DNA from 2 places in the Streptomyces sp. NPDC059895 genome. Region 1 is predicted to be linked to the other one. Evidence: predicted binding sites of a transcription regulator. Region 1 holds the regulator's gene; the other holds the start of a gene.

Region 1 (15,535 bases):
GATCAGCTCCTCCACCCGCCCCAGCAGCTCCGGCTCCAGGTCCTTGTAGGACCCCACCCGCTTCAGGATCGCCTGCCACACCGCCCCGGTGTTCTCCGACGGCCAGCCCAGCGCCCGGCACACCCCCGTCTTCCAGTCCTGCCCGTGCGGCACGCGCGGCCAGGCCGCGATGCCCAGCGACGACGGCTTCACCGCCTCCCAGACGTCGATGTACGGGTGGCCGACCACGAGCGCGTGCTCGCTCGTCACCGACCGCGCGATCCGCCACTCCTTGCTGCCCGGCACCAGGTGGTCCACCAGCACGCCCAGCCGCGCGTCCGGCCCGGGCGCGAACTCCGCCACGATCGACGGCAGGTCGTCCACGCCCTCCAGGTACTCCACGACCACGCCCTCGATCCGCAGGTCGTCGCCCCACACCTTCTCGACCAGCTCGGCGTCGTGCCGGCCCTCGACGTAGATGCGGCCGGCGCGGGCCACCCGGGCGCGGGCGCCGGGCACGGCGACCGAACCGGACGCGGTGCGGGTGGGACGCGCGGGCCCGGAGGACGGCCGTACGAGGGTCACCACCCGTCCCTCCAGGAGGAACCCGCGAGGCTCCAGCGGGAAGACGCGGTGCTTGCCGAAGCGGTCCTCCAGGGTGACCGTGCCCGCCTCGCAGCGGATCACCGCGCCGCAGAAACCGGTGCCGGGCTCCTCCACCACCAGGCCGGGCTCCGCCGCGACCTCGGGGACCGGCTGCGGCTTCTTCCAGGGAGGGGTCAGATCGGCGGAGTACGTACGAGGGCGCGGGCCCGCAGGTCCTTCGCCGGAAGGGCGGTGGTGGGAGACGGGTGGGCGCATTCGGATGACGATAGGAGAAGCCGCCCCCCGAAGTCCGCCCGACGGCTCACGACACGCCGAAACGTGCCGCCAGCTCGTCCCGCTGCCGCCGTACGAACCCCGCGTCCACCACCGCCCCGTGACCGGGCACGTACAACGCGTCCTCCCCGCCGAGGTCCAGCAGCCGGTCCAGGGCGGCCGGCCAGTGGGACGGCACGGCGTCGGGGCCGGCCTGCGGAGCGCCGGACTCCTCGACCAGGTCGCCGCAGAACACCACCTCCGGCGAGCCCGGCACCAGGACCGCCAGATCGTGTGCCGTGTGCCCGGGGGACAGGTTCGCCAGCAGCACCTGCCGCCCACCGCCCAGGTCGAGCGTCCACTCCCCGGAGACCAGGTGGCGGGGGCGCACGAGCGTGTCCACGGCCTCCGTCGCCGCCGTCTCGTCGAGCCCGTTGCGCACCGCGTCCGCCCGCAGCTCCTCGGCCCCGCGCCCCCGCCGCGTCAGCAGCGTCTCCGCGCCCACCGCCGCGTACACCTCCGCGCCCGCGAACGCGGCCGCCCCGAAGACGTGGTCGAAGTGGGGATGGGTGAGCGCGAGATGGGTCACACGGTGGCCGGCCAGCTCCTCCGCCCGCATGCGCAGCCGGGCCCCCTCCGCGAGGCTCGACCCCGCGTCGACCACCAGGGCCGCGCCGGCCCCGACGACCAGCCCCGCCGTGCAGTCCCAGCCCGGCAGCCGGCACCGCCCGACCCCGGCCGCGACCCGCTCCCACCCCAGCTCTTCCCAAGTCACCGTCATACCGCGACGCTAGCGGTGACGGCCCGCCCGTGAGAGCCGCCACGGAACCGACCTTGCCGCAGGTGTACCCCACCGCCGTACACTGGGCCGGGGAACGCTGGCACTCGGAAGTGAAGAGTGCCAGGCAGAGCGCCAGGGGACGATCGACTGGAGGTGCGCGCGCGATGCTGAGTGAACGAAGGCTCCAGGTACTGCGGGCCATCGTCCAGGACTATGTGGGCACCGAGGAGCCGGTCGGCTCCAAGGCGCTCACCGAGCGGCACAACCTCGGCGTCTCCCCGGCGACGGTCCGCAACGACATGGCGGCCCTGGAGGACGAGGGGTACATCGCCCAGCCGCACACCAGTGCCGGGCGCATCCCCACCGACAAGGGCTACCGGCTGTTCGTCGACAAGCTGGCCGGCGTCAAGCCGATGACGGCCCCCGAGCGGCGGGCCATCCAGAACTTCCTCGACGGCGCCGTCGACCTCGACGACGTCGTGGCCCGCACGGTACGGCTGCTCGCGCAGCTCACCCGGCAGGTCGCCGTCGTGCAGTATCCGTCCCTGACCCGGTCCACCGTGCGGCACGTGGAGCTGCTGTCGCTCGCGCCCGCCCGGCTGATGCTCGTGCTCATCACGGACACCGGCCGGGTCGAGCAGCGGATGGTGGACTGCCCGGCGCCGTTCGGCGAGGCCTCGCTGGCGGACCTGCGGGCGCGGCTGAACAGCCGGGTCGCCGGCCGCCGCTTCACGGACGTGCCACGGCTGCTGGAGGATCTGCCCGACGCCTTCGAGGCGGAGGACCGCGGCACGGTCTCGACGGTGCTCTCCACCCTGCTGGAGACCCTCGTCGAGGAGAACGAGGAGCGGCTGATGATCGGCGGCACCGCCAATCTCACCCGCTTCGGACATGACTTTCCCCTCACCATCCGGCCCGTCCTGGAGGCCCTTGAGGAGCAGGTCGTGCTCCTCAAACTCCTGGGCGAGGCGGGCGATTCGGGCATGATCGTGCGCATCGGCCACGAGAACGCCTATGAGGGACTCAACTCCACTTCCGTGGTGTCGGTCGGCTACGGTTCGGGCGGCGAGGCAGTCGCCAAGCTCGGCGTGGTCGGACCGACCCGCATGGATTACCCGGGAACGATGGGAGCGGTACGCGCAGTGGCACGGTACGTCGGACAGATCCTGGCGGAGTCGTAAGTGGCCACGGACTACTACGCCGTTCTCGGCGTGCGCCGCGACGCGTCGCAGGAAGAGATCAAGAAGGCCTTCCGGCGGCTCGCACGCGAGCTGCACCCGGACGTCAACCCCGATCCGAAGACCCAGGAGCGGTTCAAGGAGATCAACGCCGCCTACGAGGTGCTGTCGGACCCGCAGAAGAAGCAGGTCTACGACCTCGGCGGCGACCCCCTCTCGCAGGCGGGCGGCGGTGGCGCGGGCGGCTTCGGCGCCGGCGGCTTCGGCAACTTCTCCGACATCATGGACGCGTTCTTCGGCACGGCGTCCCAGCGCGGCCCGCGCTCGCGCACCCGCCGCGGCCAGGACGCGATGATCCGGCTGGAGATCGAGCTCGACGAGGCGGCCTTCGGCACGACCAAGGACATCCAGGTCGACACGGCGATCGTCTGCTCCACCTGCAACGGTGAGGGCGCCGCGCCGGGCACCACCGCCCAGACGTGCGACATGTGCCGCGGGCGCGGTGAGGTGTCGCAGGTGACGCGGTCCTTCCTGGGCCAGGTCATGACCTCGCGTCCCTGCCCGCAGTGCCAGGGCTTCGGCACCGTGGTCCCCACCCCCTGCCCGGAGTGCGCCGGTGACGGCCGCGTCCGGTCGCGGCGCACCCTCACGGTCAAGATCCCGGCCGGTGTCGACAACGGCACCCGCATCCAGCTCGCCGGCGAGGGCGAGGTCGGCCCGGGCGGCGGTCCCGCCGGTGACCTGTACGTCGAGATCCACGAGCTGCCGCACACCACCTTCCAGCGGCGCGGCGACGACCTGCACTGCACGGTGACGATCCCGATGACCGCGGCGGCCCTCGGCACGAAGGTGCCGCTGGAGACGCTGGACGGCATGGAGGAGGTCGACATCCGGCCCGGCACCCAGTCCGGCCAGTCGATCCCGCTGCACGGGCGCGGTGTCACGCATCTGCGCGGCGGCGGCCGCGGCGACCTCATCGTGCACGTCGAGGTGCAGACGCCGACGAAGCTGGACCCGGAGCAGGAGCGGCTGCTGCGCGAGCTGTCCAAGCTGCGGGGCGAGGAGCGGCCGCAGGGGCAGTTCCAGCCCGGGCAGCAGGGGCTGTTCTCGCGGCTGAAGGACGCGTTCAACGGGCGGTGACGGGTGGTGGGCGTCGAGGGTGTTCCGCCCCCGCCGCCCCTTCCCGTCCCCGGGGGCTCTGCCCCCGGACCCCCGTTCGGCCCTGGACGGGCCTCGTCCTCACCCGCCGGACGGGCTTGAACGGTCGACATCTGCCGAAGAGGTGCCGTGGGGAAGGCCGATTCGGACTTGTCCGGGGGACATGACACCATGCCGTCATGTCCTCCGCACTGACCGATCTCTTCCCTTACCCGATCGTGCAGGCGCCCATGGCGGGCGGCGTCTCCGTCCCGCAGCTCGCCGCCGCCGTGTCCGAGGCCGGCGGACTCGGGTTCCTGGCCGCCGGGTACAAGACCGCCGACGGCATGTACCAGGAGATCAAGCAGATGCGGGGGCTGACCGCCCGCCCCTTCGGCATGAACGTCTTCATGCCGCAGCCGCCCTACGCGGAGACCGGCGCCGTCGAGGTCTACGCCCACCAACTGGCCGGCGAGTCCTCCTGGTACGGGACGGAGCTGGGCGACCCGGACAGCGGCCGGGACGACGGCTACGACGCCAAGATCGCGGTGCTGCTGGACAACCCGGTGCCGGTGGTGTCGTTCCATTTCGGCGTGCCCACCCCGGAGGTGCTGGCCTCGCTGCGCCGCGCCGGAACGTTCACGCTGGTCACCGCGACCACCGCCGAGGAGGCCCTGGCCGTGGAACGGGCGGGCGCGGACGCGGTGATCGTGCAGGGCGTGGAGGCCGGCGGCCATCAGGGCACCCACCGCGACGCCCCGGAGAACGACGGCTCCGGCATCGGCCTGCTGTCGCTGACCGCCCAGGTCCGTGAGGCCGTGCGGCTGCCGCTGGTGGCGGCCGGCGGCATCATGCGGGGCAGCCAGATCGCCGCGGTCCTCGCGGCCGGCGCGAGCGCCGCCCAGCTGGGCACGGCCTTCCTCGCCACCCCCGAGTCCGGTGCCGCCGCCGTGCACAAGCAGGCGCTGACGAACCCCCTGTTCGCCCGCACCGCGCTGACCCGCGCCTTCTCCGGCCGCCCGGCCCGCGGCCTGGTCAACCGCTTCCTGCGCGAGCACGGCCCGTACGCGCCCGCCGCCTACCCGGAGGTCCACCACCTCACCTCGCCGCTGCGCAAGGCGGCCGCCAAGGCGGGCGACGCGCAGGGCATGGCGCTGTGGGCGGGGCAGGGCCACCGCATGGCCCGCGAGCTGCCCGCCGGGCAGCTGGTGGAGGTGCTGGCGGCCGAACTGGACGCGGCACGGACGGCGATGGCGGCCGGCGCGGCCGACGGGAGCGGCGGACGGTGACCGCGCCCGTCTTCGTCGTCGAGGAACTGCCGCCCGCACCGGCCGAGTTCGTGCTGGACGGGCCCGAGGGCCGGCACGCCGTGTCGGTGAAGCGGCTGCGGCCCGGCGAGGAGGTCGTCCTCACCGACGGGGCCGGCCGCTGGGCGCGCGGCGAGGTCCTCGCGGCCGACGGAAAGGACCGGCTGACGGTCGGTCTGACCGAGGTGGTGGAGGAGCCGCCCCAGTCGCCGCGGATCACCGTCGTGCAGGCGCTGCCCAAGGGCGACCGGGGCGAACTGGCCGTCGAGACCATGACCGAGACCGGCGTCGACGCGATCGTGCCGTGGGCGGCCTCCCGCTGCATCACGCAGTGGAAGGGCGAGCGCGGGCTGAAGGCGCTCGCCAAGTGGCGGGCCACCGCGCGCGAGGCCGGCAAGCAGTCCCGCCGGGTCCGCTTCCCCGAGGTCGCCGACGCTGCGACCACCCGGCAGGTCGCGGCCCTTCTCGCAGGTGCCGACTTCGCCGCCGTGCTCCACGAGGACCGCGACTACCGCAGCGAGCCCCTCGCCACCGTCCCGCTCCCCGCCGAGGGCGAGATCGTGCTCGTCGTGGGCCCCGAAGGGGGCGTCTCCCCGGAGGAGCTGGCGCTCTTCGAGGAGGCCGGCGCGAAGGCGTACCGGCTGGGCCGGAGCGTGCTGCGGACGTCGACCGCCGGTACCGCCGCCGCCGCCCTGGTCCTGGGCCGGACCGGCCGCTGGTCCTGACGGACGGTGCCGATCCGGCGGGCGCTGCCCGTGCCCATGGACGGCGCTCGTCCTGGCGGACGTCGCCTGCCGTGACGGACGTTGCTCGTCCTGACCGACGCTGCTCGTCCGGCATGTGCCGCCCGCCCGCGCCGCCTGCTTCGGCGTTGGGCGAGGATCTCCCGGCACACGTCACCGTCCCCGTGCCGGTGGCGGACCGTCCACCGGACGGGGGCGCGGCCGTCGACGGTGAGGGTGCGGACGCGGCGGGAGGAGCTCATGGGGTCACGGTAGTGGGCGGGTGACGAGTGGCGGTATGTGCTCTACCGCGGCCGTCGCGGCGGTGGCAGGCTGCCCCGCATGGGGGTTTCCAGACGGATCCGGCTCCGGCCGCACGGCCGGCCGCACGCACGGTGGCACGGCGGGCCGTACCGGATGCGCGCGGTGGCCGTCGCGGGGCTCGCGGTCGTGACCGTGGGCGGGGTCGCGGCGTGCGAGCCGGGCGGGCTGAGTGCCACGAGCGTGGCGTACACGACCGACGAGACGGCGACGGCCGAGATCGAACGGCGGGACGTGGACGTGCGGTGGCTGACGTGCACCGCCGAGTACGGCGACGGCGGGACGGGCGGCTCCGGTGCGGAGACCGCCGTCTCCGTCGCCTCCGTCGACTGCGAGGGCGAGACCGGCGACGGGCGGGACATCACGGTCGACGGGCAGGTCACGCGCGCGGTCGACGGCTCCTGCGTGCGCGGGGACCTTCGGGCGGTCGTGGGGGACAAGCAGCTGTTCCGGGTCGCCGGGCTCGGCGACTGCGCCTCCGCGACGCCCTCGCCCGTCGACCCGCCGGCCTCGGCGCAGCCCGCGCAGCCCGCGGAGCCGGGGCGGCCCACGGTCACCGTGACCGTCACGCACACCGTCTGGTGCCAGGACGGCGGCGACTGCGGCCCCGCCCAGAAGAAGTGACGCCCAGAAGAACTGACGCCCAGTGACGCGCAGAAGAAGTGACGCGCAGAAGAAGTGACGCGGCGACAAGTCATCCGCAGGGGGAATGATCCGTACCCCTGTCGGCGGCACGCGCCCTTGCCTAGAGTGATCGGGTGACACAGTCCGCGACGCCTGCTGCGTACTTCCGTTTCCCGCACCTGCACGGCGAGTCGGTGGTCTTCACCGCCGAGGACGACGTGTGGCTCGCGCCCCTCGACGGCGGGCGCGCCTGGCGCGTCAGCGCCGACAACGTGCCGGTCTCCCTGCCCCGCATCTCGCCCGACGGCACCACCGTCGCCTGGACCTCCACCCGCGACGGCGCCCCCGAGGTGCACGTCGCGCCGGTGGACGGCGGCCCCGCCACCCGGCTGACGTACTGGGGGAGTTGGCGCACCCAGGTGCGCGGCTGGACCCCCGACGGCCATGTCCTCGCGCTCAGCGCCCACGACCGGGCGAGCCTGCGCCGCACCTGGGCGCGCGCCGTCCCGCTCGACGGCGGACCGGCGACCACCCTGCCGTACGGGCCCGTCGGCGCCGTCGCCTACGGCCCGCACACCGTGCTGCAGTCCGTGTCCATGGGCCGCGAGGCCGCCCACTGGAAGCGCTACCGGGGCGGTACGGCGGGCAAGTTGTGGATCGAGCGGATCGAGCGGGACGCCCGCGACGGGGAGGGCGCCGGCGAGTTCGTACGGCTGCACGACGACCTCGACGGGAACATCGAGCACCCGGTCTGGGTGGGGGAGCGGATCGCGTTCCTCTCCGACCACGAGGGCACCGGGGCGCTGTACTCCTCCCTCGCCGACGGATCGGACCTGCGGCGGCACACACCCCTCGACGGCTTCTACGCCCGGCAGGCCGCCGGCGACGGCCGGCGCGTCGTGTACGTCCGCGCCGGCGAGCTGTGGATCCTCGACGACCTGGACGGTGCCGAGCCGCGCCGGCTCGACGTGCGGCTCGGCGGGCAGCGCACCGACCGGCGGCCGTACCCGGTGAGCGCCGCCCGCTGGCTGGGTTCCGCCGTACCCGACCACACCGGGCGCGGCAGCGCCGTCGAGGTGCGCGGCGCCGTCCACTGGGTCACCCACCGCTCCGGTCCCGCCCGCGCGCTCGCCGCCGAACCCGGGGTGCGGGCCCGGCTGCCGCGGACCTTCCGCGCGGACGGCGAGGAGTGGGTGGTGTGGGTGACGGACGCCGAGGGCGAGGACGCCCTGGAGTTCGCCCCGGCCACCGGGCCGGCCGCGGGGGCGGCGCCGCGCCGGCTGGCCGCGGGACGCCTCGGCCGGGTCCTGGAGCTGGCCATGGCCCCGGACGGCAGCCGTGCCGCCGTCGCCGCGCACGACGGGCGGCTGCTGCTCGTCGAGCGGGAGACCGGCGAGGTCCGCGAGGTCGACCGCAGCGAGGACGGTGACGTCGGCGACCTGGCCTTCTCCCCCGACTCCGGCTGGCTGGCCTGGTCGCACCCCGGCCCGCGCCCGCTCAGCCAGATCAAGCTCGCCCACACCACCGACCTGTCGGTCACCGAGGCGACCCCGCTGCGCTTCCGCGACTACGCGCCCGCCTTCACCCTCGACGGCAAGCACCTGGCGTTCCTGTCCACGCGCGCCTTCGACCCGGTCTACGACCAGCACGCCTTCGACCTCTCCTTCGTCGCCGGCGCCCGGCCGCACCTGATCACCCTGGCCGCCACCACGCCCTCGCCGTTCGGCCCGCAGCGGCACGGCCGCCCCTTCGAGACGTCCGACAAGGACGAGACCCCCGACAGCGAGGGCACCCCGGCGACCCGCGTCGACCTCGAGGGGCTCGCCGACCGGATCATCCCGTTCCCCGTGGAGGCGGGCCGCTGCTCCGGGCTGCGCGCCGCGAAGGACGGCGTGCTGTGGCTGCGCCATCCGGTGCGCGGAGTCCTCGGCGCCTCCCGCGCCACGCCCGACGCCCCCGACCCGCACACCGAGCTGGAGCGCTACGACCTCGCCCAGCACCGCCTGGAACACCTCGCCGCCGACGTCGACGGCTTCGAGGTCAGCGGCGACGGCAAACGGCTCCTGCTGTGGTCCGACGGCAAGCTCAAGGTCGTTCCCGCCGACCGGCGCGCCTCCGGGGACGAGGACAGCGACACCAACATCACCGTCGACCTCGGCCGCGTCCGCCAGACGGTCGACCCGGCCGCCGAGTGGCGGCAGATGTACGACGAGACCGGCCGCGTCATGCGGGACAACTTCTGGCGGCCCGACCTCGGCGGCGTCGACTGGGACGGCGTCCTGGACCGCTACCGGCCCGTCCTGGACCGGATCGCCACCCACGACGACCTGGTCGACCTGCTGTGGGAGGTGCACGGTGAACTCGGCACCTCGCACGCCTACGTCGTCCCGAACGGCGGCCGCGGCCGCGGCGCCCGCCAGGGCCTGCTCGGCGCCGACATCTCCCGCCACGAGGACGGCGGCTGGCGCATCGACCGCGTCCTGCCCGCGGAGACCTCCGACCCCGAGGCCCGCTCCCCGCTGGCCGCGCCCGGTGTCGCCGTGCGCGCCGGTGACGCGATCGTCGCCGTCGCCGGGCATCCGGTGGACCCGGTCACCGGGCCCGGGCCGCTGCTCGTCGGTACGGCGGGCCGGGTCGTCGAGCTGACGATCTCGCCGTCGGGCGGGGGCGAGCCGCGGCACGCCGTCGTCGTCCCGGTCGACGACGAGGAGCCGCTGCGCTACCACGCCTGGGTCGCGGACCGCCGGGCGTACGTGCACGAGAAGTCCGGCGGGCGGCTCGGCTACCTCCACGTGCCCGACATGCAGGCGCCCGGCTGGGCGCAGATCCACCGCGACCTGCGCGTCGAGGTGGCCCGCGAGGGACTCGTCGTCGACGTGCGGGAGAACCGGGGCGGGCACACCTCCCAGCTGGTCGTGGAGAAGCTGGCCCGGCGCATCGTCGGCTGGGACGTGCCGCGCGGGATGCGGCCGTCCAGCTACCCCGAGGACGCGCCCCGGGGGCCCGTCGTCGCCGTCGCCGACGAGTTCTCCGGCTCCGACGGGGACATCGTCAACGCGGCGGTCAAGGCGCTCGGGATCGGGCCGGTGGTCGGGACGCGGACCTGGGGCGGCACCGTCGGCATCGACAGCCGCTACCGCCTGGTGGACGGCACACTGGTCACCCAGCCCAAGTACGCGATCTGGCTGGAGGGCCAGGGGTGGGGCGTGGAGAACCACGGCGTCGACCCCGACGTGGAGGTGGTGATCCGCCCGCAGGACCACGCGGCGGGCCGCGACCCCCAACTCGACGAGGCGATCCGCCTGGCACTGGCCGCCCTGGAACAGACCCCGGCGAAAGCACCCCCCACACTGCCGTGAGCCCCCGCAAGCACGCGTCAACCCCACGCCCCGAAGGGGCGCGGGGAACTGCGCGCCCGGCCCCGCACGGCCCGCAGCGTGCGACGGCCGCCCGCCCGCCGGGGCGAGGGGTGCGGGAGTCAACCGCTCGCCCAGGGTGGGTGCACGCCGTGAAAGGGGCGCGGGGAACTGCGCGCCCGGCCCCCACAACCCCGGCGTGCGCCCGGCGCGCAGCCGACGCCGCTGCCCCGCGGGCGACGGCGATAGCATGCCCCCGTACGCGATCACCGCCCGGAGGAGGCCGCATGTCAGGTGAGCCGCAGGACGACTGCCTGTTCTGCAAGATCGTCGAGAAGCACGTCCCGGCGACGATCGTGCGCGAGACCGAGACGACCCTCGCCTTCCGGGACATCAACCCGCAGGCGCCCACCCACGTCCTGGTCATCCCCAAGGCGCACCACAAGGACGCCGCCGCCCTCGCCGCCGAGGCGCCGCAGCTCGCCGCGGACGTCCTGCGCGAGACGCAGGCGGTCGCCGACCAGGAGAACCTGGAGAGCTACCGCGTCGTCTTCAACACCGGCAGCGGCGCCGGGCAGACCGTCTGGCACGCCCACGCGCACGTCCTCGGCGGCCGGGGCCTGCACTGGCCTCCCGGATAGGCCCCCGTGTCCGTCCGTGAACTGGTGGTCCTCGGTACCGCCAGCCAGGTCCCGACCCGGCACCGCAACCACAACGGCTACCTGCTGCGCTGGGACGGCGAGGGCCTCCTCTTCGATCCCGGCGAGGGCACCCAGCGCCAGATGCTGCGCGCCGGGGTGGCCGCCCACGACCTGAACCGGATCTGCGTCACGCACTTCCACGGCGACCACTGCCTCGGCCTGGCCGGCGTCATCCAGCGCGTCAACCTCGACAAGGTGCCGCACCCGGTCACCGCGCACTACCCCCGCTCCGGCCAGCGCTTCTTCGACCGGCTGCGGTACGCGACCGCCTACCGCGAGACGGTCGGCGTCACCGAGGCGCCCGTCGACACGGACGGGCCCCTCGCCGTCACGGACGCCTACACCCTGGAGGCCCGCAGGCTCTCCCACCCCGTCGAGTCGTACGGCTACCGGCTCGTCGAGCCCGACGGCCGCCGTATGCTGCCCGACCTGCTCGCCGCGCACGGCGTCAAGGGCCCGGACGTCGGCCGGATCCAGCGGGAGGGCGCGATCGGCGGGGTGCGGCTGGAGGACGTCAGCGAGGTGCGCCGCGGACAGCGCTTCGCGTTCGTCATGGACACGCGTATGTGTGACGGGGTGCACGCGCTCGCCGACGGCTGCGACATGCTCGTCATCGAGTCGACCTTCCTGGACGAGGACAGGGAACTCGCCATCGAGCACGGCCACCTGACGGCCGGCCAGGCGGCGGGGGTCGCGCGGGACGCCGGCGTACGGCATCTCGTGCTCACCCACTTCAGCCAGCGCTACTCCGATCCCGAGGCGTTCGAGCGGCAGGCGCGGGCGGCCGGCTTCGAGGGCCAGCTGACGGTGGCGCACGACCTCCTCCGGGTGCCGGTTCCGAAACGGCGGTGAAATCCCCGTACGATGCTTTGATGCCCCTCCCCAAAGCTGAACTGCACCTGCATATCGAAGGCACCCTGGAGCCGGAGCTGGCGTTCGCGCTCGCGGCCCGCAACGGCGTCGCCCTGCCGTACGCCGACACGGACGAGCTCCGCGAGGCGTACCGGTTCGAGGACCTCCAGTCCTTCCTGAACCTGTACTACGAGCTGATGGCGGTCCTGCGCACCGAGCGGGACTTCGAGGACCTGGCCGACGCCTACCTCGCCCGGGCCGCCGCGCAGGGCGTGCGGCACGCCGAGATCTTCTTCGACCCGCAGGCCCACCTCTCCCGGGGCGTGGGGATGGGCACCGTGGTCGAGGGGCTGTGGCGGGCGCTCGGCCGCAGCGAGGAGCGGCACGGCGTCTCCACCCGGCTGATCCTGTGCTTCCTGCGCGACGAGTCCGCCGAGTCGGCGCTCCGGACGCTGGAGGCGGCCCGGCCGTTCCTGGACCGGATCACCGGCGTCGGCCTGGACTCCGCCGAGGTCGGGCACCCGCCGGTGAAGTTCCGCGAGGTGTACGAGGCCGCCGCGGCGCTGGGCCTGCGGCGGGTGGCGCACGCGGGTGAGGAGGGGCCGCCGGAGTACATCACCGAGGCCCTCGACGTGCTCGGCGTGGAGCGCGTCGACCACGGGCTGCGGTGCATGGAGGACCCGGCGCTGGTGGAGCGGCTGGTGCGGGAGCGGATCCCGCTGACGCTGTGCCCGCTGTCCAACGTCCGGCTGCGCACCGTCGACACCCTCGCCGACCACCCGCTGCCGGCGATGCTCGACGCCGGGCTGCTGTGCACGGTGAACTCCGACGACCCGGCCTACTTCGGCGGCTACGCGGGCGACAACTTCGACGCCGTACGGCGCACCCTGGGCCTGGGCGAGGACCGGTTGCGCGAACTCGCCCGCAACTCCTTCACCGCCTCCTTCCTGGAGGACGACGAGGAGCGGCGGGCACGCTACCTGGCCGAGGTGGACGCCTACGTCTTCTAGCCGGTACTTCTTCCCGGCCGATACGTCCTCTGGTCGACGGGTCTTCTAGCCGATCCCCTGGTGGATCCGGTCCACCAGGATGTCGATGACGAGCGGCGTGCGCGGGCCGAAGCCGAGGAGCACGCCGTCCTCCATGTCGACGACCCGGCGGTTCAGGCCGGCCGGGGTCTGGGCGATGCCCGGGATCCGCAGGAGGCCGTCGATGCCGCCGACCGACTCCAGGCCCTTGGTCATCATCAGGATGACGTCGGGCTGCGCCTGGGCCAGCGCCTCGGTGGTGATCGGGGTGAACGGCTTGTCCAGGCCCGCCGCCGTGCCCGCGTCCACCGCGCCGGCCGCCGCGAGCAGGGAGTCGGCGCCGGAGCCCTTGCCGCCGATGAGGTAGACGGCCGCGCTGCCGCGCATGTACAGGAACGCGACCTTGGGCCGGCTGCCCTCCGGCACGGCCGCGCGGGCCGCCGCCAGGTCGTCGCTCATCCGCCGGTCGAGCGCCCGGCCCGCCTCCGGCACGCCGAGGGCCTCGGCGATCCGGGTGGTGCGGGTGGTGACGTCGGAGAGCTTCGTCGCCGGGTCGAGGACGACGACCGGGATCCCGGCGTCCCGGATCTGCCGCACGGCCTCCTTCGGTCCGGTGTCGGTGTCGGCGAGCACGACCGTCGGCCGCAGCGACAGCACGCTCTCCGCGCTCACGTCGTGCGCCTTGGTGACCTGGGGGAGCTTCTTCGCCTCCTTGAAGGTCGCCGTGATGTCCCGGCCGACGACCCGGTCGCCGAGCCCGAGCGTGAACACGATCTCCGCCACGCCCCCGTTGAGGGGGAGGATGCGCGAGACGTCGGAGACGGTGACCCGGCGGCCGTCGGAGGAGTCGACGGTGACCGGCAGCTCCGGTGTCGGCGGCGCGCCGTCGAGCGGGACGACCGTGTTCTTCGCGAGCTGTTCCGCGGCCGCGGTGGCCCGCGCGCCCGCGGACGCCGGTGACGCCTGCGAGGCGCTGCCGCCGGTCCCCGTGGTGCCGCCCGCGCACGCGCCGGTCAGCAGCGCGAGGGCCAGTCCGAGAGCGGCGAGGCGGCCTCGTGCGGGGCGTCTGCCGGACGGCTCTCTCCGGGATGCGCGCATGATCTTCCCTTCCCTCATCTGGCACACAGTCAGCGGATAGTTTAGGTTAGCCTTCCCTTAGTATCTGGTGGTGGGGGTGTGCCATGACATCGGCAAGTGGCCTGCGCGGCCACGGAGTTGGCTGTTTCCTCGCGGTCGCCTCGGCGTCCGCCCTGCTGCTCACGGCCTCACCGGCCCGGGCCGCGGGCGCGTCGGCGACGGGGCCGGAGGGGCAGAAACTCACCGTGTCCCGCTCGTCCGGACTCGACCCGGCGGGCGAGACGGTCACCGTGACCGGCTCCGGTTACAACACCGAGAAGGGCATCTACGTCGCCTTCTGTGTCGACAACGGCGCCGGGAGGACACCCACGCCCTGCGTCGGCGGGGTCGACATGTCCGGCGAGTCCGGCGCCTCCGTCTGGATCTCCTCCGACCCGCCCTCCTACGGCGAGGGCCTGGCGAAGCCCTACGGCGGCAGCGCGCACAAGGGCACCTTCAGCGTGCGGATCAAGGTGCGCGCCGAGGACGCCAACACCGACTGCACCGCCGCCGGGGTCACCTGCGCCGTCATCACGCGCAACGACCACACCCGGGGCGGGGACCAGAGCCAGACGGTCCGCATCCCCGTGACGTTCGCCGCCGCGGGCGGCGCGCAGAGCGGCTCGGGGTCCGGCTCCGGGTCCGGGTCCGGGTCCGGTGCGGGCTCCGGCTCCTCGGCGGCGACGCCGGGCGCGGGCGCGACGTCCGCGGCGGGCGCGACCGGCGGGTCCGGTGACGGCGGCACGGCCAAGGCCTCCGGCGGCTCCATGGCCAGTACCGGATCCGGCCTCGCGGTGCCCCTCGGGCTCACCGCGGCCGCGCTGGTCGCGGCCGGCGCCGGGAGCCGGCTCTGGGCCCGCCGGCGGCGCACCGCCCACTCCCGCACGAACTGACGCGATCTCATGTCCCGTAGGGGGAAACGAAGATGGTGAAGAGACCCGGTGCCGTCGTTCTGGCGGCCGGCGCCCTGTTCGCGCTGGGCTGTCCGGGGGCGGCGGTGGCTCAGGGCCGGGCCGCGGGGGAGTCCCGTGAGGTGTCCGGCGGGTATGCGAACTGGTCGGCGTCCGAAGGGGACCTGGCCGGGCGGGGCGTCTCGCTGGAGGTCACCGCGCCCGCCTCCGGGACGGCCGGGCAGGCCCGGTTCCCGGCCGTGGACGGCACCGTCGCGGCCGAAGGCGGCTCTGCCGACGTGGAACTGGGCGGCGCGGCGCGTCTCGGCGGACCCGCGGACCGCCCGCTCGTCCTCGCCGGACTGCGCCTGGAACTGGCCGGCGGCGAGGGCGCGCTGTACGCCCGTGCGGTCGTCGACGGGCGGGCGCGGGAGCTGGAACTGGCCGAGGTGGCCGCCTCCGGCGCCGGGCCCGCCGTACGGGCGGCCGGCGTGACCTGGACCGGCCTGCGGGCCGCGCTCACCGAGGAGGGGGCCGCGCTGCTGTCCGCCTGGAGCGGGAGCCCGTTCGCGGCGGGGGACGCGCTCGGCGCGTTCGACGTGACGGTCGGCACCGCCTCCGGCACCACGTCCGGCACCACGTCCGGCACCACGTCCGGCACCACGTCCGGCACCACGTCCGGCAC
Region 2 (15,535 bases), on a different contig from region 1:
GGGCCGGGGCCCTCGCCCTCCGCCGGCGGGGGCGGCAGGCTCCCGCCACCCCAGGTCACCGGATCACGACGACCTGCTCCCCGATCGTCGCGAACGCCCACATCGCCTCGCCGTCCGCGCGTGCCTCGCGGATCCCGCCCGTGCGCACCGCCGGGTCGGGCGCCCGCGTCGAGCCGTCCACGGCCGCGCTGAAGCCGATGACCACCCCGTCCACGGTGGTGAAGCGCACCACGTGCTCGACGGGTGTGCCGTCGGTGCCGGTGATGCCGTTCGAGCGGGAGGTGACCGCGTAGGTCCCCGGGAGCGGGTCCACCGTGCCGGGGGTGACCGGGAACGTCCGCTGGACCGTGCCGTCCTGCCCGACCAGCCACACCCGGTCGTCGTCCACCGAGTACACGACCCGCTCACCCGCACCGGAGCCGGAGGGGAGCGCGGTGGGGTTGTTCTTGTCCCGGGGTGCCTTCGGCGCCCTGGCGGCCGCGTCCGAAGAGGCTCTGCCGAGGGTGTCGGGCACGTTCGCCGACGCCTGGAGGGTGAGGAACCCGACCGTGCAGACGGCCGCCGCGGTGAGCCCGGCCACGAACGTCGCGCTGCTGCCTGCCACCGGCGATCACCTCTTTTGTCGTACTTCGTACCTCGCGGCGACGTTAGCAGCCGGGACGTCCCGCACCGGGGCGACTGGACGTCCGACACGGGCCCGAGGAGCCGTAGGCTGTTTGCGTGCTCTTGCTCGCTCTGGATACCGCCACCCCCGCCGTGACCGTCGCCCTGCACGACGGCACGGCCGTCATCGCCTCGTCGAGCCAGGTGGACGCGCGCCGGCACGGCGAGCTGCTGCTGCCGGCCGTCGACCGTCTGCTCGCCGACGCGGGACGCGCACTCGACGCCGTCACCGGCATCGTCGTCGGCATCGGCCCCGGCCCGTACACCGGGCTGCGCGTCGGTCTGATGACCGCCGACACCTTCGGCCTCGCGCTCGGCGTCCCCGTGCACGGTCTGTGCACCCTCGACGGCCTCGCCTACGCCGCCGACCTGGACGGCCCCTTCGTCGTGGCCACCGACGCCCGCCGCAAGGAGGTCTACTGGGCGCGCTACGCCGACTCCCGCACCCGGGTCACGGAGCCGGCCGTCGACCGTCCGGCCGACATCGCCGACCGGGTGGCCGGGCTGCCCGCCGTCGGCGCGGGCGCGCTGCTCTACCCCGACACCTTCCCCCGGGCGCACGAGCCGGAGCACGTCTCCGCCGCGGCCCTCGCCGCGCTGGCCGCCGAGCGGCTCGCCGGCGGCGAGGAACTCCCGGCGCCGCGCCCGCTGTACCTGCGCCGCCCGGACGCCCAGGTTCCCAAGAACTACAAGGTGGTCACGCCCAAGTGACCGAGTCCGACGTTCCCGAGCCCGGCGTGCCGGAGCCCGGCGCTCCCCGGTCCGGCCCGGCCGGGAAAGCCGGCGCCCCCCAGTCCAGCACCCCCCAGCCCGGCGCCCCCGCCCTCCGCGAGATGCGCTGGTGGGACATCGACGCCGTGCTGGAACTGGAGAAGGACCTCTTCCCCGAGGACGCCTGGTCGCGCGGCATGTTCTGGTCCGAGCTGGCGCACTCCCGAGGCCCCGAGGCGACCCGCCGCTACGTCGTGGCCGAGGCCGACGGCCGGATCGTCGGCTACGCGGGCCTGGCCTGCTCCGGCGCCGCCTCCGACGGCGGTTCCGACGGCGGCGGCGCCGGCGGTGAGGACGGCGGCTCCGGCGCGGGCGCCGACGTGCAGACGATCGCCGTCGCCCGCGACCGCCAGGGCACCGGCCTCGGTGCCCGGCTCCTCACCGAACTGCTGCGCGCCGCGACCGCCTTCGAGGTCGCCGAGGTCCTGCTGGAGTGCAGGGTCGACAACGTCCGCGCCCAGCGGCTCTACGAGCGCTTCGGATTCGAACCCATCGGTTTCCGGCGCGGCTACTACCAGCCGGGGAACGTGGACGCCCTGGTCATGCGCCTGGTCACAGCATCCGACAGCGGCTCGGCCGACGAACCGACATCAGTACAAGGAACCGAGATCAATGGCTGACGAACCCCTCGTCCTCGGCATCGAGACGTCCTGCGACGAGACCGGCGTCGGCGTCGTCCGCGGCACCACCCTGCTGGCGGACGCCATCGCCTCCAGCGTCGACGAGCACGCCCGCTTCGGCGGGGTCGTGCCGGAGGTGGCCAGCAGGGCCCACCTGGAGGCGATGGTCCCGACCATCGACCGGGCGCTGAAGGAGGCGGGCGTCTCGGCGAGGGACCTGGACGGCATCGCGGTGACGGCGGGTCCCGGGCTGGCGGGCGCGCTGCTGGTCGGCGTGTCGGCGGCGAAGGCGTACGCCTACGCGCTCGGCAAGCCGCTCTACGGCGTCAACCACCTCGCCTCCCACATCTGCGTGGACCAGCTGGAGCACGGCCCGCTGCCGGAGCCGACGATGGCGCTGCTGGTCTCCGGCGGCCACTCCTCCTTGCTGCTCTCCTCGGACATCACCTCCGACGTCCGCCCGATGGGCGCGACCATCGACGACGCGGCGGGCGAGGCCTTCGACAAGATCGCCCGCGTGCTGAACCTCGGCTTCCCCGGCGGCCCGGTCATCGACCGGTACGCCCGCGAGGGCGACCCGGCGGCGATCGCGTTCCCGCGCGGCCTGACCGGCCCGCGCGACCCGGTGTACGACTTCTCCTTCTCCGGCCTGAAGACGGCGGTCGCCCGCTGGATCGAGGCCCGGCGGGCGGCGGGGGAGGAGGTCCCGGTGCGTGACGTGGCGGCCTCCTTCCAGGAGGCGGTCGTGGACGTCCTGACCCGCAAGGCCGTCCGGGCCTGCCGCGACGAGGGCGTCGACCACCTGATGATCGGCGGCGGGGTGGCCGCCAACTCCCGGCTGCGCGCCCTCGCCCAGGAGCGCTGCGAGGCGGCCGGCATCCGTCTGCGCGTCCCCCGCCCCAAACTGTGCACGGACAACGGCGCGATGGTCGCCGCCCTCGGTGCGGAGATGGTCGCCCGCGGCCGGGCCGCGTCCGACTGGGACCTGTCGGCGGACTCGTCCCTCCCGGTGACCGACCCGCACGTGCCCGGCCGGGACCACGGCCACGGCGCCGGCCACGACCACGTCCACGAGGTCGGCGAGACCAACCTCTACCCGTGAGGATCACGTCATGACGGTCGCGTTGATGTGGGAGGCCCGGGCCGCGGAGGGCCGCGGGGCGGAGCTGCTGGCGTGGGTGCGCGGGCAGCGGCTCTCGCCCGCACCCCTGCGCCGCGAGGTGCTCCGCGCCCCGCAGGACCGGGTGCTGGTCATCACGTGGTGGGACGCGGAGTACGACGCCGACGTGCCCGAACTGCCCGAGCCGGACGGGGATCTGGTGAGCCGGACGGTGCACCGCTGGCGGTTCGAGGCGGTGGAGGGGTAGAGGGGTAGGGCCTTCGGCCCAAATCGCCCCTCGGCGTGCCCCCGGATCGCCCCCGGCACGCCCCCGGCGCGCCCGCAGCGCGCCCGCGGCGTGCGGTGTGCCCCCCGCGCGCCTCAGGCGCGCTCCGCCTCCGCCCCCGTTCCCGCCTCCACCTCCGCCTCCGCCCCCGTTCCCGCCTCCACCTCCACCTCCGCCTCCGTTCCCGCCTCCACCTACACCTCCGCCTCCGTCTCCACCCTCACCTCGCACCGCAGCCTCCGCCCCGCTCCGGCCTCCCGCACCGGCCCGGTCAGGGTCAGGCGGGCCGTGTGGCGCACGTCCGCGCTGGACGCCCCCAGCCGCAGTTCCAGCGCCCCGGGTTCCACCACCCGCCGGCCCGCACGGTCGGTGAACGCCGACAGGTCGGTGTGGAAGCGGAAGGTCACGCGGGCCGACCCGCCGGGTTCCAGCGCGACCCGCTGGTAGCCGACGAGCCGTACGTCGGGCCGGGTCACGCTCGCCACCGGGTCGTGCAGATAGAGCTGGACGACCTCGGCGCCCGGCCGGCCGCCGGTGTTGCGGACGGTCAGGGACAGGTCGTACGAGCCGTCGGTGCCGATCTCCGCGTCCGGGACCTCGGCGTCCTCCCACGCGAACGTCGTGTACGACCTCCCGTACCCGAACGGGTACAGCGGCGTCGGGTCCAGGCTGCTGACCTCGTCGGCCAGGCCCAGGGGCGGCTGGAGGTACGTCCACGGCTGGCCGCCCACCACGCGGGGCACGCTCACGGGCAGCCGGCCCGAGGGGTTGACGCGGCCCGACAGCACCCCCGCGACCGCCGGGCCCCCCTCCTCGCCGGGGAAGAAGGCCTGGACGACGGCGCCCAGCCGGCCGTGCCAGCGGCCGAGGGCGTAGGGGCGGCCGGTCAGCAGGACCAGGACCACCGGGACGCCCGTCGCCACGAGGGCGTCCAGCAGCTCGCCCTGGACGCCCGGCAGGCGCAGGTCGGCCACGTCGCAGCCCTCGCCCGAGGTGCCCCGGCCGAACAGGCCCGCCCGGTCGCCCAGGACGGCCACGCACACGTCCGCCTCGGAGGCCCTCGCCACCGCCTCCTCGAAGCCCGACCGGTCCGGGTCGGAGACCGGGCAGCCCTCCGCGAACGTCACCTTGGCGTCGGGCAGCTCGGCCCGCAGGGACCCCAGCAGCGTGGGGATGTCGATGCCCAGGTCCACCTCGGGGTGGTGGGTGAGGACATGGGAGGGGAAGGAGTAGCAGCCGAGCATCGCGAGCGCGTCCGCCGCCCGGGGGCCCACGACGGCGACACGGCTGTCCGGGGGCAGCGGCAGCAGGCCGTCCGGGTTGTCCAGCAGCACCACCGACTCCTCCGCCAGACGGCGGGCCACGGCCCGGTTGGCCGCCGAGTCGGGGTGGGCCGGCACCGGCTGGGCCGGCTCCGGCCGCCAGTCCGGGTCGAGCAGGCCCAGTTCGCACTTCTGGAGCAGGACGCGGCGGGCGGCCCGGTCGACCAGGTCCTGCGGGAGCAGCCCGTCCCGTACGGCCGCCACGAGGGCCTCGCCGTAGTACTTCACCGTCGGCAGCTCCACGTCGATGCCGGCCTCCAGGGCCAGCCGGGCCGCCTCCGCCGGGGTGCCCGCAACGCGGTGCAGGGTCTGGAGGAAGCCGATGCCGAAGTAGTCGGCGACCACCGTGCCGGTGAACCCCCACTCCTCGCGCAGGAGAGCGGTCAGCAGCTCCGGGTCGGCGGAGGCCGGGACGCCGTCGCGTTCCGTGTAGGCGGCCATCACCGAGCGGGCCCCGCCCTCGCGCAGCGCCATCTCGAACGGCGGCAGCGTCACGTCCGCGAACTCGCGGGTGCCCGCCCGGACGGGCGCCAGGTTGCGGGCGCCGGCTGAGGAGGCGTACCCGGCGAAGTGCTTGAGCGTGGCGACGACCCCGGCCGACTCCAGGCCGCGCACATAGGCCGCGCCGACCGTGCCCACCAGGTACGGGTCCTCGCCGATCGTCTCCTCCACCCGCCCCCAGCGCGGATCCCGTACGACGTCCAGGACGGGCGCGAGGCCCTGGTGGACGCCGACGGCGCGCAGGTCGCGGCCGATCTGCCGGGCCATCTCCTCCACCAGCGGCGGGTCGAAGGCGGCGCCCCAGGCGAGCGGGACCGGGTAGGCGGTGGCCCGCCAGGCGGTGAAGCCGGCCAGGCACTCCTCGTGCGCGACGGCGGGGATGCCGAAGCGGCCCGCCTCGGTGATCCTGCGCTGGGCCAGGGCCAGGGCGCGGGCACCGACCGCCGGGTCCACGGGGGCCGTGCCGAAGGAGCGGGTGAGCTGGCCGAGCCCGCGGGTGATCAGTTCGGCCCAGTCGTAGTCGGCGGTCATGTCGTGCTGGTGCGGGGCGACTCCGTCGCCGTCCGTCGCGGCGCCGACCCACACGCCGTACAGCTGGGCGGTCTTCTCCTCGAGGGTCATCCGGGAGAGGAGGTCGTCGACACGGGCGGCGGCGGGCAGGGCGGGGTCGCGCCAGGGGGCGGTGGTCATGAAACTCCTGTCAGAGGTCGGTGAGCCACCGGTCGGGGACCGATCGTGCGAATGTTTCGATATACATGTCGAATGTTCCGGGAACCTAAGGCCCGGAGAAGGGTTCGTCAAGAGGCCGTGCGGGGATACGATCGCCGCCATGACACCCTCGGAGCCCGCGCGGACGCGGACGGAAGACCGGCTGACACGGCGTGCGGCGGGGCAGACCGCGACCCTCGCGGAGATCGCCCGCGAGGCCGGCGTCTCGGCACCGACTGTTTCGAAGGTCCTCAACGGCCGTGCCGATGTCGCGCCCGGGACCCGCGCCCGCGTCGAGGAGCTGCTGCGCGCCCACGGCTACCGGCGCCGGCGCGCCGAGGCGACCCGCTCGCCGTTGATCGACCTGGTCTTCCACGAGCTGGAGAGCGCCTGGGCCATGGAGGTCATCCGGGGCGTCGAGAACGTCGCGCGGGACGCCGGGCTGAGCGTCGTGCTGAGCGAGAGCGCGGGGCGGCTCACGCCGGGGCGGACCTGGGCCGACCAGGTCGCCGCCCGTCGCCCGCACGGCGTGGTGCTCGTGCTGTCCGGGCTCGACGAGTCCCAGCGCGCGCTGCTGACCAGCCGGTCCATCCCGTTCGTGGTGATGGACCCGGCGGGCGACCCGGGGGCGGACGTGCCCTCGATCGGCGCCACCAACTGGCAGGGCGGGCTCGCCGCCACCCGGCACCTGGTCGAGCTGGGGCACCGGCGGATCGGGGCGATCAGCGGACCCGCGCAGATGATGTGCAGCCGGGCCCGGGTCGACGGCTACCGCGCGGCCCTGGAGACGGCCGGTCTGCCGGTCGACCCGGGACTGATCATGACCGGTGACTTCCACCACGAGACCGGCTACCGGCTCGGGCGCGAGCTGTTCGCCCGCCCCGACCGGCCCACCGCCGTCTTCGCCGGCAACGACCTCCAGGCCCTCGGCTGCTACGAGGCCGCCCGCGAGCTGGGCCTGCGCATCCCCGAGGACGTCAGCGTGGTCGGCTTCGACGACCTGCCGGTGGCCCGCTGGGTGGGCCCGCCCCTGACGACCGTGCGGCAGCCGCTGACCGAGATGGCCGAGGCGGCCGCCCGGCTGGTGCTGGAGCTGGGGCGGTCGGAGGAGGCACCGGCGGCGACCCGGGTGGAGCTGGCGACCAGTCTGGTGGTGCGGACGAGCACGGCGGCGCCGCCGGTGGCCTGAAGGTGACGTATTGACGGGTGGGGAGGACGCCTCCACACTCCTCCGAAGTCAATCGGTTACACGACCGAAACTTTCGGAGGCCTGTCATGAGATCCTCCGCACCATCCTTCCGCCGCCGTCTGGCGGCCCTGTGCGCCGGCGCCGCGGCCGTCGGCGCCCTGCTCACCGCCGGTTCCACGACCGCCCACGCGGCCGACGAACCGCTGCGCGACCTCGCCGCCGCCCAGGGCAAGGTCATGGGCACGGCCGTCACCGGCTCCAAGCTCACCGGCACCTACGGGGACATCGCGGGAGGGCAGTTCAACTGGCTCACCCCCGGCAACGCCATGAAGTGGGGCTCGGTCGAGCCGACCCAGGGGACCTTCAACTGGGCCGAGGCCGACCAGATCGTGGACTTCGCCGAGGCCCACGACCAGGAGGTGCGCGGCCACACCCTCGTCTGGCACAGCCAGAACCCGAGCTGGCTGACCAACGGCAGCTGGACGTCCGCCCAGCTCGCCACCCTGCTCCAGGACCACATCACCACCGAGGTCGACCGCTACGAGGGCCGCGTCGCCGCCTGGGACGTCGTCAACGAGCCCTTCAACGAGGACGGCACCTACCGCTCCACCCTCTGGTACCAGGGCCTCGGCGCCGACTACATCGCCGACGCCCTGACCTGGGCGCGGGCCGCCGACCCGGCCGCGAAGCTCTACATCAACGACTACAACGTCGAGGGCGTCAACGCGAAGTCCACCGCCCTGTACGACCTGGTCAAGTCGCTGAAGGAGCGGGGCGTCCCGATCGACGGCGTCGGCCTCCAGGCCCATCTGATCCTCGGCCAGGTGCCGACCACCCTCCAGCAGAACATCCAGCGCTTCGCCGACCTCGGTGTCGACGTGGCGATCACCGAGCTGGACATCCGGATGCAACTGCCCTCCGACAGCGCCAAGCTCACCCAGCAGGCCGCCGACTACAAGGCGGTCATGAACGCCTGCCTGGCGGTGACCCGGTGCACCGGCGTCACGGTGTGGGGCTTCACCGACTCCGACTCCTGGATCCCGAGCACCTTCCCGGGGCAGGGCGCGGCGACGCCGTACGACGAGAACTTCGCGCCGAAACCGGCGTACTACGCGATCGTCGAGGCGCTCGGGGGCACCACGACGCCGCCGACGGGCGCGTGCACGGCGGTGTACGGCGTGACCAGCCAGTGGAACACCGGCTTCACCGGGCAGGTGCGGATCGCCTGCTCGGGGGCGGCGCTGTCGTCGTGGAAGGTGAACTGGACGTACGGAGCGGGGCAGCAGATCACGCAGGCCTGGAACGCGAGCTGCACCCAGTCGGGGGCGGCGGTCACCTGTTCCAACGCCTCGTACAACGCGACGGTTCCCGACGGCGGTTCGGTGACCTTCGGCTTCAACGCGTCGTGGAGCGGGAGCAATCCGGTGCCGACGGTGACGCTGGGGTGAGGGCACCGAGGGCGCTCCGGGAAGTCTGAGAGTCTCCGAAGCAATCCCTCACAGTCCGCTCATAATCCAAACTTATGTTCCTCCCGTGACGGGACATGACGCGAACGCACACGTGCACGGACAGCGGGGCCGGCGGTCCGGAGTGCTCAGGGCCGTCGGCCTCACCCTCGCGGCCACCCTCGTCCTGGGCGCCGCCGCGGCGGGCTGGGTGTACTGGCACCTCAACGACAACATCACGGGCGTCGACCTCGACAGCGCGCTCGGCGACGACCGTCCGGCGCGCGCGGTGACCACCCCGTCCCCGTCCGGCACGGCCTCGGCCGCCCCGCTGCCCACCGGGGCCCTCAACATCCTGGTCCTCGGCTCGGACTCGCGCAGCGGAGCGGAGAACCAGGAGCTCGGCGGCGGCGACAGCGCGGGCGCGCGCTCCGACACCGCGATGGTCGTCCACCTCGACGCCGGCCGCACCGGCGCCACCGTCGTCAGCATCCCGCGCGACACCCTCGTCACCCGCCCGTCCTGCCCGCTGCCGTCCGGCGGTTCGACGGCGGAGGCGTACGGCGTGATGTTCAACACCGCCTACGCGGTGGGCGGCCCGGTCTGCGCGGTCAAGACCGTGGAGTCGATGACGAACGTCCGCATGGACCACTTCGTCGAGGTCGACTTCTCGGGGTTCGCGAAGCTCGTGGACGCGCTCGGCGGCGTGACCGTCACCACCGAGGAGGACATCGACGACGAGGACAGCCACCTGCAGCTCACGGCCGGGACCCACCGTCTCGACGGCACCCAGGCGCTCGCCCTGGCCCGCACCCGGCACGGCGTCGGCGACGGCAGCGACCTCGGCCGCATAGGCCTCCAGCAGACCCTGGTGAAGGCCCTGCTGGAACAGATCTCCGCCACCGACCTGCTCACCAGCCCCACCCGGCTCTACTCCGTGGCCGACGCGGCCACCGCCGGCCTCACCACCGACACCGGCCTGGACTCCCTCGCCGAGCTGACGGAACTCGCCCAGAGCCTGAAGGGCCTGTCGTCGGCGCACGTCACGACCGTCACCCTGCCCGTGGTGACCGCGCCGACGGACCCCAACCGGGTGGTGCCACAGGAACCGGCGGCGACCGACCTGTGGGAGTCGCTCGTACAAGGGTGACGTGCGGCGGGCGGTCCGGCGACCGCCCCCGAGGGGCGCGGGGAACTGCGCGACCAGCCCCCCACCTGCCGCGGCCGGCAGCGTACGGAATCCCCACCCGCAGCCAGGGGGTGCCACTGGCCTGCCGGTCAGGTGACCGGCGTGAAGGGGCGCGGGGAACTGCGCGACCAGCCCCCCACCTGCCGCGGCCGGCAGCGCACAGCACCCCCACCCCGGAACCGCCCGATCCCCACGGCACCCCCACCGATCACCCGGCAGAGCCACCCCCACCGTTCACCCGGCGGAGCCACCCCGCACCGGCCGCCCGATCAGCATCGTCGGTGCCCCCGCGACCCGCGTCAGGAACACCGTCGCCGCGTTCGGCCCCTGCGGCTTCACCTTCTTGCGCAGTTCCTCCGGCTCCACCGCCGACCCGCGCTTCTTCACCGTCAGGATCCCCACCCCCCGCTCCCGCAACAGCGCCTTCAGCTTCTTGACGTTGAAGGGCAGCCGGTCGGTGATCTCGTAGGCGGTGGCGTACGGCGTGGGACGCGCGTCGTCGGCGGTGACGTAGGCGATGGTCTCGTCGATCAGGCCGCCGTCCACCTCCCGGGCCACCTCGGCCACCAGGTGCGCCCGGATGACGGCGCCGTCGGGCTCGTAGAGGAAGCGGCCGACGGGGCGGACGTCGGGGTCGGGCAGCCCGGAGCCGAGGAGCGTGCGCGGGCCGGGCAGCAGGGTGGCGCGGACGGCGCCCGGCGTGGTCCCGAACCACAGCACCGCCTCCTTCACGTCCCCGCCGTCCGAGATCCACTCGGCCTCCGCCTCGGCGGGCACCGCCTCGTGCGGGATGCCGGGGGCGACCTTCAGCGCGGCGTGCGGAGCCCGCAGAGCGGCCGAGACCGCCCAGGACAGGGGTGGCGAGTAGGCCTCGGGGTCGAAGACGCGCCCGCGCCCTCCGCGCCGCGCCGGGTCCACGAACACGGCGTCGTACCCGGCCGTGTCGACGTCCGTGACGTCGGCCTCCCGCACCTCGATCAGCTCGCTCAGCCCCAGGGCCGCGGCGTTCTCCCGGGCGACCGCCGCGGTCAGCGGGTCGCGGTCCACGGCGAGGACCCGGATCCCGGCGCGGGCGAGCGCGACGGCGTCGCCGCCGATCCCGCAGCACAGGTCGGCGATGGAGGTGACGCCCAGTGCCCGCATGCGCCCCGCGCGGTGGGCGGCGACCGTGGCGCGCGTGGACTGCTCGACCCCGTGGGGCGTGAAGAACATCCGCTCCGCGTCCCGCGCCCCGAACTTCGCCACCGCCCGCTGCCGCAGCCGCGCCTGCCCGAGGGCGGCCGAGACGAGCTCGGCGGGGTGGTCGCGGCGCAGCCGGGTGGCGACGGCGAGTTCGTCCGCGGGGGCGGTGTCGCGTACGGCGTCGAGGAGGGCGCGGCCCTCGGGGGTGAGGAGGGGGGCGAGGTCGTTCACCGGCTCATTGTGGGCCAGTCGGTGGACGGTGCGCGTCCGCCCGCGGTGCCGGGCGGGGTGTCGGGCGGGGTTCGCGGGGCGGGACTGCGAGGATCCGGCGCCATGGGATCAGTCGTACAAAACGATAAAAAGGCGGTGCGGCGCATGAGGATCCGGGGCGGCATCGCCGTCCTCGCCCTGACCGCCATCGCCTCGGGCTGCGCACAGGGCGGCTCGGGCACCGCCGGAAGCCGTCCCGCCCCCGGCCAGGAGGCCGGACAGGCGCCGTCGGAGCGCGCCCTGCGCTCGTACGCCGACCAGCTGCGCGCCGACCACGCGGCCCGGGCCGCCGCGGCGGAGCGCTGGGGCCTGCGCGAGGTCCCCCTGGCCGCGCCCGCGCCCCCCGCCCGGAAGCCGCACATCACCACCCGCGACGGCTTCGAGGTCGACGACCACGAGGACCTCGGGCTGCCGCCGGTCTTCACCCGCGTCCCCACCAAGGACAAGGTCGTCTTCCTCACCCTCGACGACGGCGCCGAGAAGGACCCGGCGTTCCTGCGCATGATGGCCGAGCTCAGGATCCCGTACACCGCCTTCCTCAGCGACTACCTGGTCAAGGAGGACTACGGCTACTTCGAAAGGATGAAGGCCGCGGGGGTCGGCCTGAACAACCACACCCTCCACCACCCCTACCTGCCGAGCCTGTCGTACAAGCGCCAGAAGCAGGAGATCTGCGGCATGCAGGACGTGATCGAGGAGCGCTACGGCGAGCGCCCCGCCCTCTTCCGGCCGCCGTTCGGGAACTACAACCGGGCCACCCTGCGTGCCGCGAAGACCTGCGGCGTGCGGTACGTACCACTCTGGAGCGAGGAGGTCTTCGTCGACCGCTGGGAGTACCGCGAGTGGGACCGCGACCTCCACCCCGGCGACATCGTCCTGAGCCACTTCCGCGGCCCGGACGACTGGAAGGGCACCATGCCCGACATGATCCGCCGGTTCCTGAACAAGGTCACGGAGAAGGGATACGCGGTGGCACGCCTGGAGGACTACCTGTGAGAACGCGGGGGCCGCTGGCCGTACTGCTGATCCTGGCGACCCTGACCGGCTGCGCCCAGTCCGTCGACCCGATCGAACGGCTGGGCAAGAAGGCGGCGGAGCGGGTCCGCCCGCACGGCCCGGACGCCGGGCCGCCCCACCGCCGCTGGGGCCTGACGGCCCCCCTGGCCCCCGCGCCCGCCCGCCCGTCCCGCCCCCTGGGCCCCCGGTCCGGCAGCCCCGGCGGTTCGGCCCTCCCGCCGGTCGTCGACCACGTCCCCACCCGCGACAGGGTCGTCTTCCTGACCTACGACGACGGCGCCGAACGCGACCCCCGCTTCGTCGACATGGTCCGCGACCTGCGCCTCCCGGTCTCCATGTTCCTCACGGACAGCGTGGTGGGCCCCGGCTACGGGCACTTCGCCCGCCTGCGCGCCGTCGGCGCGAGCCTGCAGAACCACACCCTCGACCACGCCGCCCTGCGCGGCCTGCCGTACGCCGGCCAGCGCGCCGAGATCTGCGGCCAGCAGGAGAAGCTCCGCGCCCGCTTCGGCGTCCGCCCCCGCTTCTTCCGCCCGCCCTACGGCAGGTACGACACCACGACCCTGCGCGCCGCCGCGGACTGCGGCATCACGGCGGTCGTCCTCTGGCGCGCCGCCATGGGCCCCGCCGACCTCACCTACACCCACGGCACGCACCGCCTCCGTGCCGGCGACATCATCGCCGTCGACCCGGACGAGTCCCTGGGCCCCACCCTGCGCGAACGCACGACCCGCCTGCTGCGCCGGATCCAGGAACAGGGTCTGACGGTGGCGCGGCTGGAGGACTACGTGTGACACCGGGGGAGTTCGGCGGGTCCACACCTGCGCGTCGAACACGAGGAAGAGCCCTCCGGTCACCGCCCGTACGAACACCGGCCCGTCCGGGGTGCCCCCTCCGCTCTTCGAGGCCCCCTTCGTTCGGGGAAATGCGCGCCGCGCCCCGCCAGATTGGCACTCCGCTTGACCGAGTGCTAATCGCAGTCATAGTCTCAGCTCTGGCACTCCCCCTAGGAGAGTGCCAACAACGCGACGGGCAGGTCCGGCACCCGCGACGACGGATCGACCTGGTCGCCACCTCAGACAGTTAACCCCGTGAGATCTCCGAAGGGGGAGGTCGGATCGTGACGACCGCCAGCTCCAAGGTTGCCATCAAGCCGCTCGAGGACCGCATCGTGGTCCAGCCGCTCGACGCCGAGCAGACCACGGCCTCTGGCCTGGTCATCCCGGACACCGCGAAGGAGAAGCCCCAGGAGGGCGCCGTCCTCGCCGTGGGCCCGGGCCGCTTCGAGAACGGCGAGCGCCTGCCGCTCGACGTCCAGGTCGGCGACGTCGTCCTGTACAGCAAGTACGGCGGCACCGAGGTGAAGTACAACGGCGAGGAGTACCTCGTCCTCTCGGCTCGCGACGTCCTCGCGATCATCGAGAAGTAGTTCACCCGAGCACATTTGATGCTTGAAGCTGCGCCCCTGGCCCCCGCGACCACACAAGAAGCCGGGCGCCCGGGGCGCAGTGTCTTTTTCACCCACAGATTTCCGAGAGGGCTCCCGCTGTCATGGCGAAGATCCTGAAGTTCGACGAGGACGCCCGTCGCGCCCTCGAGCGCGGCGTCAACAAGCTGGCCGACACGGTCAAGGTGACGATCGGCCCCAAGGGCCGCAACGTCGTCATCGACAAGAAGTTCGGTGCCCCCACCATCACCAACGACGGTGTCACGATCGCCCGCGAGGTCGAGATCGAGGACCCGTACGAGAACCTCGGCGCGCAGCTGGTGAAGGAGGTGGCGACCAAGACCAACGACATCGCTGGTGACGGCACCACCACCGCCACCGTCCTGGCCCAGGCGCTGGTCCGCGAGGGCCTGAAGAACGTCGCCGCCGGCGCCTCCCCCGCGCTGCTGAAGAAGGGCATCGACGCCGCGGTCAAGGCCGTCTCCGACGACCTGCTCGCCTCGGCCCGCCCGATCGACGAGAAGTCCGACATCGCCGCCGTGGCCGCGCTGTCCGCCCAGGACCAGCAGGTCGGCGAGCTCATCGCCGAGGCCATGGACAAGGTCGGCAAGGACGGTGTCATCACCGTCGAGGAGTCCAACACCTTCGGTCTGGAGCTGGACTTCACCGAGGGCATGGCCTTCGACAAGGGCTACCTGTCGCCGTACTTCGTGACGGACCAGGAGCGCATGGAGGCCGTCCTGGAGGACCCGTACATCCTCATCAACCAGGGCAAGATCTCCTCCATCGCCGACCTGCTGCCGCTGCTGGAGAAGGTCATCCAGACCAACTCCTCCCGGCCGCTGCTGATCATCGCCGAGGACGTCGAGGGCGAGGCCCTGTCGACCCTGGTCGTGAACAAGATCCGCGGCACCTTCAACGCGGTCGCGGTCAAGGCCCCGGGCTTCGGTGACCGCCGCAAGGCGATGCTGCAGGACCTGGCCGTCCTCACCGGCGCCACCGTCATCTCCGAGGAGGTCGGCCTCAAGCTCGACCAGGTCGGCGTCGACGTGCTCGGCTCCGCCCGCCGTGTCACCGTCACCAAGGACGACACCACGGTCGTCGACGGTGCCGGCAACACCGAGGACGTCACGGGCCGCGTCGCCCAGATCAAGGCCGAGATCGAGAACACGGACTCCGACTGGGACCGCGAGAAGCTCCAGGAGCGCCTCGCGAAGCTGGCCGGCGGCGTGTGCGTGATCAAGGTCGGCGCCGCCACCGAGGTGGAGCTGAAGGAGAAGAAGCACCGTCTGGAGGACGCCATCTCCGCGACCCGCGCCGCGGTCGAGGAGGGCATCGTCTCCGGTGGTGGCTCCGCGCTGGTCCACGCCGTCAAGGTCCTCGAGGGCAACCTCGACAAGACCGGCGACGAGGCCACCGGTGTCTCCGTCGTCCGCCGCGCCGCCGTCGAGCCGCTGCGCTGGATCGCCGAGAACGCCGGCCTCGAGGGCTACGTCATCGTCTCCAAGGTCGCCGAGCTCGAGAAGGGCAGCGGCTACAACGCCGCCACCGGCGAGTACGGCGACCTGGTCAAGGCCGGCGTCATCGACCCGGTCAAGGTCACCCGCTCCGCCCTGGAGAACGCCGCCTCCATCGCCTCCCTCCTCCTCACGACCGAGACCCTGGTCGTCGAGAAGAAGGAAGAGGAAGAGCCGGCCGCCGCGGGCCACAGCCACGGCCACTCCCACTGACCCACGTCAGTATCGCGAGGCCCGGCGTCCCTTTCGGGGGGCGCCGGGCCTCGGCGTCGCCGCCACGCCCCTCGGCTCCGGGCGCGACGGGCCGAA

The links. Region 1 encodes HrcA, which represses chaperone genes, less so after heat shock. Its sites were predicted from a motif close to TTNGCACTCNGNNNNNCNGAGTGCNAA; they were not measured.
Region 2: a site for HrcA is predicted at 13,210-13,236, ahead of groES (co-chaperone GroES). Genes of this name have one in related genera too.

Annotation. Positions count from the first base shown of each region.
Region 1 is NZ_JBHWKO010000001.1:405,751-421,285, reverse strand. It holds gene ACFV9M_RS01775 (DUF3097 domain-containing protein) at 1-840, opposite strand, end outside; gene ACFV9M_RS01770 (MBL fold metallo-hydrolase) at 887-1,618, opposite strand; gene hrcA (heat-inducible transcriptional repressor HrcA) at 1,783-2,799, shown strand; gene dnaJ (molecular chaperone DnaJ) at 2,800-3,936, shown strand; gene ACFV9M_RS01755 (nitronate monooxygenase) at 4,134-5,222, shown strand; gene ACFV9M_RS01750 (16S rRNA (uracil(1498)-N(3))-methyltransferase) at 5,219-5,965, shown strand; gene ACFV9M_RS01745 (hypothetical protein) at 6,305-6,907, shown strand; gene ACFV9M_RS01740 (S41 family peptidase) at 7,042-10,266, shown strand; gene ACFV9M_RS01735 (histidine triad nucleotide-binding protein) at 10,551-10,904, shown strand; gene ACFV9M_RS01730 (ribonuclease Z) at 10,911-11,816, shown strand; gene ACFV9M_RS01725 (adenosine deaminase) at 11,837-12,826, shown strand; gene ACFV9M_RS01720 (hemin ABC transporter substrate-binding protein) at 12,872-13,942, opposite strand; gene ACFV9M_RS01715 (hypothetical protein) at 14,026-14,853, shown strand; gene ACFV9M_RS01710 (HtaA domain-containing protein) at 14,886-15,535, shown strand, end outside.
Region 2 is NZ_JBHWKO010000027.1:98,421-113,955, forward strand. It holds gene ACFV9M_RS27115 (hypothetical protein) at 56-604, opposite strand; gene tsaB (tRNA (adenosine(37)-N6)-threonylcarbamoyltransferase complex dimerization subunit type 1 TsaB) at 721-1,374, shown strand; gene ACFV9M_RS27125 (GNAT family N-acetyltransferase) at 1,497-2,054, shown strand; gene tsaD (tRNA (adenosine(37)-N6)-threonylcarbamoyltransferase complex transferase subunit TsaD) at 2,047-3,156, shown strand; gene ACFV9M_RS27135 (hypothetical protein) at 3,167-3,421, shown strand; gene ACFV9M_RS27140 (glycoside hydrolase family 3 N-terminal domain-containing protein) at 3,634-5,952, opposite strand; gene ACFV9M_RS27145 (LacI family DNA-binding transcriptional regulator) at 6,092-7,159, shown strand; gene ACFV9M_RS27150 (endo-1,4-beta-xylanase) at 7,246-8,607, shown strand; gene ACFV9M_RS27155 (LCP family protein) at 8,693-9,754, shown strand; gene ACFV9M_RS27160 (methyltransferase domain-containing protein) at 10,028-11,206, opposite strand; gene ACFV9M_RS27165 (polysaccharide deacetylase family protein) at 11,309-12,241, shown strand; gene ACFV9M_RS27170 (polysaccharide deacetylase family protein) at 12,238-13,056, shown strand; gene groES (co-chaperone GroES) at 13,383-13,691, shown strand; gene groL (chaperonin GroEL) at 13,814-15,439, shown strand.